DNA from 3 places in the Desulfolutivibrio sp. genome. Region 3 is predicted to be linked to each of the others. Evidence: predicted binding sites of a transcription regulator. Region 3 holds the regulator's gene; each other region holds the start of a gene.
The links. Region 3 encodes sigma-54, which starts transcription at its own class of promoters, with help from an activator protein. Its sites were predicted from a motif close to CTGGCACGGNNNNTGCTT; they were not measured.
Positions count from the first base shown of each region.

Region 1: the regulator sigma-54 is predicted to act here: its motif matches at 1,610-1,627, upstream of V3572_RS15815 (Spy/CpxP family protein refolding chaperone).
Region 2: the regulator sigma-54 is predicted to act here: its motif matches at 1,889-1,906, upstream of V3572_RS10040 (motility associated factor glycosyltransferase family protein).

Region 1 is NZ_JAZHDB010000215.1:25,257-28,532, reverse strand. It holds gene V3572_RS15820 (DUF4405 domain-containing protein) at 1-970, opposite strand, end outside; gene V3572_RS15815 (Spy/CpxP family protein refolding chaperone) at 1,137-1,580, opposite strand; gene V3572_RS15810 (NifU family protein) at 1,992-2,213, shown strand; gene gltX (glutamate--tRNA ligase) at 2,268-3,276, shown strand, end outside.
Region 2 is NZ_JAZHDB010000133.1:10,831-14,106, forward strand. It holds gene V3572_RS10035 (cysteine synthase) at 1-1,809, opposite strand, end outside; gene V3572_RS10040 (motility associated factor glycosyltransferase family protein) at 1,940-3,276, shown strand, end outside.
Region 3 is NZ_JAZHDB010000066.1:66,207-69,482, forward strand. It holds gene V3572_RS05115 (CTP synthase) at 1-414, shown strand, start outside; gene V3572_RS05120 (KdsC family phosphatase) at 461-982, shown strand; gene rpoN (RNA polymerase factor sigma-54) at 1,128-2,561, shown strand; gene hpf (ribosome hibernation-promoting factor, HPF/YfiA family) at 2,613-3,158, shown strand; gene V3572_RS05135 (PTS sugar transporter subunit IIA) at 3,226-3,276, shown strand, end outside.

The sequences.
Region 1 (3,276 bases), on a different contig from region 3:
TCTGGACCGGCGCCGGCGCCTGCGCCTGCGTCGGAGGCTGTGTCTGGGCCGGGGCCGGTTTTTGGGCCTGGGCCTGAGTCGGACGCTTGATGGGGGTGTCCGAGCGCAGGGACTCGTACACGTCAATGGGCAACAGCCCGTTTTTGTCCGCGATTTCTTTGAGCGTCATGGAGGCCGGGGCGTCGATGCCTCCGGCTTTGAGCTTGTCGGTCATGCGGGCCAGATCCAGGCCGTATTCCTCGCAGATATCCGACAGGCGGCGCTTGCCCAGGCCCGGGGGCGGGTCCGAAGGCAGCACCACCGAGGTCTGCATGCGCGGCGGCTGGATCTGGGCCGGGGCGCTGGTGGAGGGCACGGTGACCGTCCGCGAGGCCTCCCAGGCGTGTTTGAGGGCCTCGTAGACCCCGCCGGGGGCCAGTCCGTTGTCCTTGGCGATGTCTTTGAGCGTCTGTTCCGTCGAGGCCAGGCGGATGTTTTTTTGGGCCAGGGCGGCCTTGGCCCGTTCCAGATCGATGCCGAAGCGGCGGCAGAATTCGTCCAGCGGGGTCAGTTCGGCGTGGCCGTACGGGGGTTCGCCGTAGGTCTCGGACAGGCTGTCCTTGATGGCGGTGGACGTGCCGAGAATCTGGGCCATGGGCGGCAGCCCCAGGAGGGTTCCGGCAAAGACGAAAAGCGTCAGGGCCAAGGCGGCCAGAAGCGGCCGGTTCAGGGCCTCGATCTCCCCGTCCTGGCTGCGCAGGCTTTCCAGGATGGAGCGCCAGTCCAGGACAAGGTGCAGCGCCGCCAGAAGCAGGAGGAAAAAGCCCATGGTCACATGCACGTCGATCAGGCGATCCCGGGTAAGTCCGAAAATGGTCCAGTCGGCCCAGGCGGCCACCCGTGCATGGGGGGAAAGATACAGGAAAACGCTGGTCAAAAAGAGGCAGAAAAAGGTCAGGACCAGGGTCAGGGTCACGATTTTTCGAAGCATGGGGTTCTCCGGATGATGGCGACGTGGACAGGGCTTACGCCGCGCGTGTCCGGGGAGCATAGCAGGAGTTTCGTTCGGTCACAATTTGCCGGGCCCTGGCTTATGTGGCGGGGTTCCGGGGAGGGCATCCCGAAACCCCGCACCATGGAGGGAGGGTGATCAACGTTTATCCGGGGAATCCCGGAGGGCCCATGTGGCTGTGTCCGCCGGGACCGCCAGGGGGCAGGATGACGCCGGTTTCCTTGATGACCTTGCGTCTGGCCTCAACCTTGACCTTCTCCAGGGCCGTGCGCACCTTGGAGATTTCCTCGATCTGGGCAGCGATGGCCGCTTCGTCCGACTTGACGTCCACCACCAGGGCCTCAAGCTTGGCCTTGAGAACCTTGAACTCCTGGATCAGAGGGAAAAGCTTTGTTTCGGTCTCGTCCATGATCCGGTCGATGACCTGGCATTTCTCGGGGGAAACGCCGGGCATCATGAACGGCGGGGGACCATCGTGACCGCCAGGCCCGCCGGGACCGTCCGGTCCGCCAGGCTGGGCCTGGGCCAGATTGGCGACGCAAAACATGACGGCCGCGATCAGAAACAAGGTTTTCATATTTATCCGCATGGTCGCACTCCTTTGCGTTTGACTGGGTTTAGCAGCATCCGTGCCAACGAATAAACAGCGTATTTTTAGTATGTTACATTTTTATTTTGCGGCTTGTGCAAGATATTGTGCAGTTTTCGGATGCTCTTCTGCAAAATGTTGCACAACAAGCGGCAGGGCGGCTGCAATTGCACAAGATGGCGGCCGCCAGGTTCCCGGTCAGGCCTCCGGCCCGCGACTTGTCCGGACGGGGGCGGCCCGACCAGCGAAATGCGCGTGGAGATTGAAACGGCTGGCGACCCGTCGGGAGGGGATAGGCTCGGGGGAACGCCCGGGGGGACGCGGTTTGACAAGGTCCGGCAAAGGCATTACCTGCCCGCAAAACAGCCGTCAGAACGGGTTGGACGGCATCATTACCTAGAGGAGCACGACATGCGCGAGAAGGTCCAGGCGGCGCTTGACAAGGTGCGGCCCACGCTTCAGGCCGACGGCGGCGATGTGGAACTGGTGGACGTCACCCCCCAGGGCATTGTCCAGGTGAAGCTTACCGGGGCCTGCCACGGCTGCCCCATGTCCCAGATGACGCTCAAAAGCGGCATCGAGCGAGTGGTCATGAAGCTCGTTCCCGGGGTCAAGGGCGTCGAGGCGGTTTAGGACGGCGCCTGCGTCGCCCGGCATCATAACATTTATAGAAGGCGCCTGATCCCCATGACCACCATCGTCACCAGATTCGCACCCAGCCCCACCGGCCATCTGCATATCGGCGGGGCCCGAACGGCCATTTTCAACTGGCTTTTGGCCCGGGCCACGGGCGGCTCGTTTTTTTTGCGCATCGAGGACACGGACCAGGCCCGTTCCACCGAGGAAAACACCCGGGGCATCCTGGATTCCATGGCTTGGCTGGGCCTTTCCCACGACGGGGAGATCGTCTACCAGAGTCGGCGTTTCGACCTCTACAATCAGTATATCGACAAGCTTTTGGCCTCCGGCCACGCCTATTATTGCTCATGCACCCCGGACGAGGTGGAAGCCATGCGCGCACAGGCCCGGGCCAGGGGCGCCAAGCCCAAGTATTCCGGCCGCTGCCGCGAAAAGGGCCTGGCCCCCGCCCCGGGCGGGCCGGACATGGTGGTGCGCTTAAAGGCCCCGCTTTCGGGCTCGACCGTGGTGCGCGACCTGGTCAAGGGCGACGTGGCCTTCGACAACGCCGAACTCGACGACATGGTGCTTCGGCGCACGGACGGTTCGCCGACCTATAACATGGCCGTGGTGGTGGACGACTCGTGCATGGGCGTGACGCACATCATCCGGGGCGACGACCACTTAAACAACACCCCGCGCCAGATCCTCATCTATCAGGCCCTGGGGCTGCCGCTTCCGGTCTTCGGGCATGTGCCCATGATCCTTGGGCCGGACAAGAAAAAGCTGTCCAAGCGGCACGGGGCCACCTCGGTCATGGAATACGAGCGCGAGGGATTTTTGCCCGAGGCCATGCTCAATGGGTTGGTGCGCCTGGGCTGGTCCCACGGGGACCAGGAGATCTTTTCCCGCGAGGAGCTTGTGCGGGCCTTCTCCACGGACAACCTGGGCTCCTCGGCGGCGGTTTTTGACCGTGACAAGCTTTTGTGGCTCAACGCCCACTACATCAAGGAAACCCCGGACGCGGCGCTGGCGGCCATGCTCGGGGATTTTCTGGGACGCCTGGGCCATCCCGGGG
Region 2 (3,276 bases), on a different contig from region 3:
GGACTTGCGGTAGGCGGCGGACAAAAGCCACATGCGCACGTCCCGGAAGGCCATCCCCCCGGCCGCGAGGCCCTCGACGTCGGGGATCGACGGCTCCGCCTCCCGGTGGGCCGGTTCGCCCCCCTTGACCTGCCCGGTCACGAGCCAGGCCGCCGGACTGACCCCGGCCGCCCGGGCCCAGATGGAGCGCAGGTTCTCCAGGTGCGGAAAGCATTGGTCCTCGCCAGCCACCACCACGCTGATGGCCGGAAGCCCGGCCAGGGCGGCCACGGCCATCTGCAAAAACCAACTCGGCCGGACATTGCCCCAGGGGGTGACCAGCAGGTCGCCGCGTTTGAGGTCTTTTAAGCTGACACGTTTGAGCAGGGTGAAATCCTGGGGATTTTCCTTGAGATAGGCCGCCAGGTCCACGGTTTTGCCCAGGGCCAGTTTGCTTTGGTCGGCATGCAGGAGTTCCCCGTAGCCCTTGTCCCGGGCCACGTCGAAATAGACGCTGCGCAGTTTCTCATAGGCCAGGCCCCGGCGCATGAGCTTGTCGGCCAGGTCCACGGCCCGATCCGTGGCCGACGAGGCGGCCACGAAGGCGACCTCCACGCCAAGGCGGGCGGCCGTCCGGGACAAAACGTCCATGGCCCGGGCGACGTACTCGGCCCGGGTCACACCGGCCTCGGCGGCGGCCAAAAGGGCCTTGTCCTCCAGGTCGGCCAGGCCCGCCACGGCCGCGACCCTGGCCCCGCCCCGCTTGAGATAGCGGGCCAGCACGTCCAGGAACACAATGCGCCGCCAGCCGTCCGGATCGCCTGGCCCGGTCAGGGGCGGCCCCATGGCGAAGAGGCCGTGGGGTCCGGCGGCCGGATCGAGATAGGCCGTCGTCGCCCCGGAGACGCCGCACAGGGCCACGCCCTTTTTTTCGGGCGTGGCGAAAAGGGTGGTGCTCAGGTAGCGTTCGCCGCCGTCGGGCAAAATGGTGGCCACAAGCCCCGAGGTCAGCCCGGCGGCCACGCGAAGCGCCCCGGCCATGGCCGCGCCGCCGCTCATCCCGGCCAGGATGCCCTCCTCCCGGGCCAGACGCCGGGCCATCTCGAAGGCCTCCTCGTCGGCCACATGGATGATCTCATCCATGGCGTGCTTGTCATAAATTCCCGGCGGATAAGACTCCTGCATGTTTTTGAGGCCCTGGATGCGGTGCCCGGGAGAGGGCTCCACGGCCACCACGCGTACGGCCGGATTTTTCTCCTTGAGGATCTTGGCGCAGCCCATGGCCGTGCCCGAGGTGCCCAGCGTCACCACCAGATGGGTCAGTTTCCCCTTGGTCTGCTCCCATATCTCCAGGCCGGTGCCCCGGTAGTGGGCGTCGATGCTGGCGGGGTTGTTGAACTGGTCCATGAGCACGTACTTGTCGGGATGCTCCCGGGCCAGTCGATAGGCCTCCTCGATGGCCCCGTCGGTGCCCATGTGCCCGGGGGTGAGCACGATCTCCGCGCCGTAGGCGCGCATGATGCGCTTGCGTTCCTCGGAGGCCGAGGCGGGCATAAGCAGCCTGAGGCGATAGCCCTTGACGGCGCAGACCATGGCCAGCCCGATGCCGGTGTTGCCGGAGGTGGCCTCGATGACGGTCTTGTCCCGGGTCAGTTCGCCCGAGGCCTCGGCCGCGCCGATCATGGCCATGGCCACCCGGTCCTTGATGGAGCCGCCGGGATTTTTGGCCTCGAACTTCACCACCACGGGTACGGCCGGGTTGGGGCTTAAGCGGCGGATGGCCACCAGGGGGGTGTTCCCGATGAGAGTCAAAATATCGTCATGGATCATGTCGTGCGCCTTGGAGGGATGGTTCCGAAAAATGTCCGGACAGGCCGTGTGTTAGGCAAAAACGGCGCACTGCGCAAGGGTGGCAGGGAACTTGCTAGAAATGGGAAAAAACCATGCGCGAGGAGATGCCATGCCCGTCAATGTTTTTTTGCAGGACAACCTCTCCGCCCTGACGGCGGCCAAGGCCCCGGTCATCACCTGGCTGGCCTCCCAGAACATCGTCCCCGAGACCCTGCCCGGGCGTCTGATCAGAAACCCCATGGGACATCTGGACTATCAGACGGAACAGGGCGCGCGGCTGCACGGCGCCATCCCCCCGTCTGTGGCCTATCGCGACTGGACCCCGGCCGACGACGGCCGCCTGGCCGCCGGCGGAACCATCATCATCGGCTCGGGCCTGGGCTACGGCATCAACCATATCCTGACCAAGACCCCGGACACCCACAAGGTGCTGGTCATCGAGCCCCGGGCGGATCTGCTCCTGGCCTGCCTGGGACAAACCGACTATCGCCCCTTTCTGGCGGCGGGGAAGCTGGAATTCCTGCCTCCGGACAAAAAGGTCTTCGAAGAACGCCTGCGGCCCATGGACGTCTGCTTCATCTTCGGAAAAATCCATCTGCGCTCGGACCTGCCCTCCAGCCAGTTCGGCCCGGAATACGCCCGGTGGACCGCCCACGCCCGGGCCAGGCTGGAAAACATTTCCGTGGAGCTGTCCACCCTGCGGCAAAAGCAGGATGTCATGGTCGGCAACGAACTCAAAAACTATCACCGGGCCATGTCCGAAGGCAGCCTCCTGGGGCTTCGGGGCATGGGCCAGGGCATGGCCGCCGTGGTTCTCGGGGCCGGGCCGTCCCTGGCCCGGTTCGCGCCGGAACTGGCCAAACGCCGGGGACGGGCGCTCTACGCCACGGCCCTGCAGACCCTGCCCGCCCTGGAGGGCACGGGGCTTCGGCCGGACATCTGCATGGCCATCGACTTTCGGCCGGAGATGCGGGTGTGCATCGACAATCTGCGCGACAAGTCCTTTGCCGCCGACATCCCGCTCATCTATTCCACCAAGATGGACCCCGAGGTGTTGGCCATGTATCCCGGCCCCACCCTGCCCATGTGGAGCGTGGGAGGGCTGGCCACCTATGTCATGGCCGACCAGGAAATGATCCTCGATGCGGGCGGCAACGTGGGCGTGTCGCTTTTCCGGTTTCTGTACGCCTGCGGGGTCTCAAGCATCCTTCTGGCCGGTCAGGACTTTTCCTGGGCCGGGGAGTACACCCACGCCCCGGGCCACCACTCGGCGGCGTATAAGCATCGGGGAACATCCCGGCACGAGGTCACCACCACCAACGCCCACGGCCAGACCATCCACACCACCGTGGCCTACATGGCGGCCAAGCGCGACCTGGAGCAGACGCTGCGCGAAGGGAACATCCGGGTCTGCAACCTCTACGGCGGCGGCCTGGTCATCGAATC
Region 3 (3,276 bases):
AAGAAGATCGAGCGCCGCGAGGCTGACGGCGATATGGGCGGCACCATGCGCCTGGGGGCCTATCCCTGTGCGGTCAAGCCCGCCACCAAGGCCTATGCGGCCTATGGGGAGCTTGAAATCTCCGAACGCCACCGGCACCGCTACGAATTCAACAAGGTCTACGCCAACCAGTTCGAGGAGGTCGGCCTGTCGTTTAGCGGCCTGTCCCCGGACGGCGAACTGGTGGAGATCGTTGAGCTGAAAGACCATCCCTGGTTTCTGGGCTGCCAGTTCCATCCGGAATTCAGAAGCAACCCCATGCGCCCCCATCCCCTGTTCCGGGAATTCATCAAGGCCGCCGTGGCCCGGCGCGAGGCAGGCCACGGCGCTTCCACGTCCGAAAAGTGCCCTCCGTGTCCGGCGGCCAAGGCATGATCCGTCGTGCATCCCGGCCCGGGACGTCATGCGGTGGAGCCAGGCCATGGACCTGATGTCCCGGGCGCGCCGGATCGCGCTTCTGGTTCTGGATGTGGACGGGGTCATGACCGATGGCGGACTTGTGTATGACGCCGCCGGGGCCATCCGCAAACGCTTCCACGTCCATGACGGCCTGGGCATCAAGCTGGCCCAGGAGGCGGGCATCGAAGTGGCCATGGTCAGCGGCCTGGACCAGGGGGCGGCCGCCGCCAGGGCCAGGGAGTTGGGGATTGCCGAATACCACGGCGGCCATCTGCGCAAGCTGCCGATCCTGGAGGACATTCTGGCCCGCAGGGGCCTGGCCTTTGAACAGGCGGCCTTTCTGGGCGACGACTGGGTGGATGCCCCGGTCATGGCCCGGGTGGGGCTGCCCATGGCCGTGGCCGACGCCCAGCCCGAAATTCTGGGCATGGCCCTGTGGATATCCCGGCGTCCGGGAGGACAGGGGGCCGTGCGCGAGGCCATCCGTTTTCTGCTTTCGGCCCAGGGAAAACTCCAGGGGCTGTGGCGAAAATGGGAGCGATAGCCCCGGGGTCTGCGAGTTGCCAGGGCGCGGCGTCTGTGTCATAAATCGCACTACGCAGGCGGCCCAGGCCGTAGGCGTGACGCGGGCGGATGCTGTCTCGCCCGCATGATCTTCAATCGAGAGCACAAGGTACAAACGAGATTCCATGGCGCTGGAACTGCGGCAACAACTCAAACTTTCGCAGCAGTTGGTGATGACTCCCCAACTGCAGCAGGCCATCAAGCTTCTGCAACTGTCCAGGCTGGAGCTCATGGAGAGCATCCAGCAGGAATTGATGGAAAACCCTCTCCTTGAAGAAGTTCTGGAGGAGGAGAAGGGCGACCGGCAGATGGCCGAAGACGATCACGCCCCCAAGCCCGGCGGCGAAGATACGGCCATCGAAAAGGAGCTGATCAAAAACGCCGAATGGGACGACTACCTGGGCGATTTCGCCAGCACGCCGGTCCAGTCCCACCTCCGCGAGACGGAAATTCCCGAGGACGGCATGGCCTTCGACGCCCGCCTGTCCTCCAAGCCCTCCCTGGAAGGCCATCTGGACTGGCAGATGCGCCTGTCGCACTTCACGCAAAAAGAACTGGCCATCGGCGAGGCCATCTGCGGCAGCCTGGATTCTTCGGGATATCTGTCGGCCACGGCCGAGGAACTGGCCCACATGACCGGGACCACGCCGGAAGAGGTGGAGGCCGCGCTGTACAAGGTGCAGCGGTTGGACCCCGTGGGGGTGGCCGCCCGGAGCCCCCGCGAATGCCTGTTGGTGCAGATGGAGGTTCTGGGCCTGACCGATCCCATCCTTGTCGAGATCGTCTCGGAGCATCTGGAAGACCTGGAGGCCCGCCGCTACAAGCCCCTGGTGAAGAAGTTCAAGATCACCATGGAGCAGCTCAAGGTCTATCTGGACACCATTCAGAGCCTCGATCCCCTGCCGGGGGCAAGCTTCGGCTCAAGCGAGCCCATCTTCGTCAGCCCCGACGCCTACATCTACAAATATGGCGACGATTTCATCATCCTGCTCAACGAGGACGGGATGCCGCGTCTCCAGCTCAATTCCATGTATCTCGAAGACGTCATTCCCAAAGGCGACAAGGATCGGGACTACATCCAGGACAAGAAGCGGTCGGCGGAGTGGCTCATGAAGAGCCTTTATCAACGCCAGCGCACCCTTTACAAGGTTCTTGAGAGCATAGTAAAATTTCAGCGGGGATTTTTTGAAGATGGCGTGAACAAGTTGCGTCCGCTCATCCTCAAAGATGTGGCGGAAGACATCAGCATGCACGAATCCACCGTGAGCCGCATCACGTCCAACAAGTATACGGCCACGCCCCACGGCATCTTCGAACTCAAGTTCTTTTTCAACAGTTCCCTGGAGCTTGACGACGGCAGCACCGTGGGTTCGGAATCGGTGAAGGCCACCATCCGGCAGCTTATCGCCGCCGAAGACCCGAAAAAACCCATCAGCGACGAGGCCATCGCGGACATCCTCAAGGAGCGGTTGCAGATCAACATCGCCCGCCGCACCGTGGCCAAGTACCGCACGGCCATGGACATCGCCTCGTCATCCAAGCGCAAGGAAATGTTTTGATTCGCCCGTCACGCCGTGATCCGTCACGGCCGAACATACAGGAGGCGCCCCATGAACATCACGTTCAACTTCAAGAATTTCGAACCATCGGATCATCTTCGCGATTACGCCCGCAAGCGTTTTGACAAACTGACGAAATACATGACCAACACCGATTCCTCCGAGCTCCAGGTGAATCTGAGCGTGGAGAAAACCCGGCAGATGGCGGACATCGTTTTCACCGCAGACCTGTTGCACATCTCGGCTCACGAAGAGTCCGAGGACATGTATTCCACCATCGACCTCATCCTGGACAAGCTCGAGGCCCAGGTGCGCAAGATGCGCGAAAAGCAGAAGGACCGTCGCAAGCGCGCCGAATCCGTGCGATCCGACGTCATCAGCTTCACCGATTCCGCGTCGGGCCCCCGGGAGCGGACCATCATCGAGTCCGAGCATTACCAGCCCAAGCCCATGTCCGTGGATGAAGCGGCCATGCAGTTGGACACCCTGGGGTACGAGTTTTTGGTGTTCCTCAATTCCGAGACCGAGCGGATAAACGTCATCTACCGCCACAAGAAGGGCGATTTCGGGCTCATCGACCCTGGCACCGGCAACTGACGCCGAAAAAAAACGTCCGGGCCATGACCGCATTGGCGGGGAGGTCTTCGGGGAGTAACGCGAAAAAATGAAGCTTGAGGAGTATCTGCGGCCCGAATTCGTCCTGGACGATATGCGG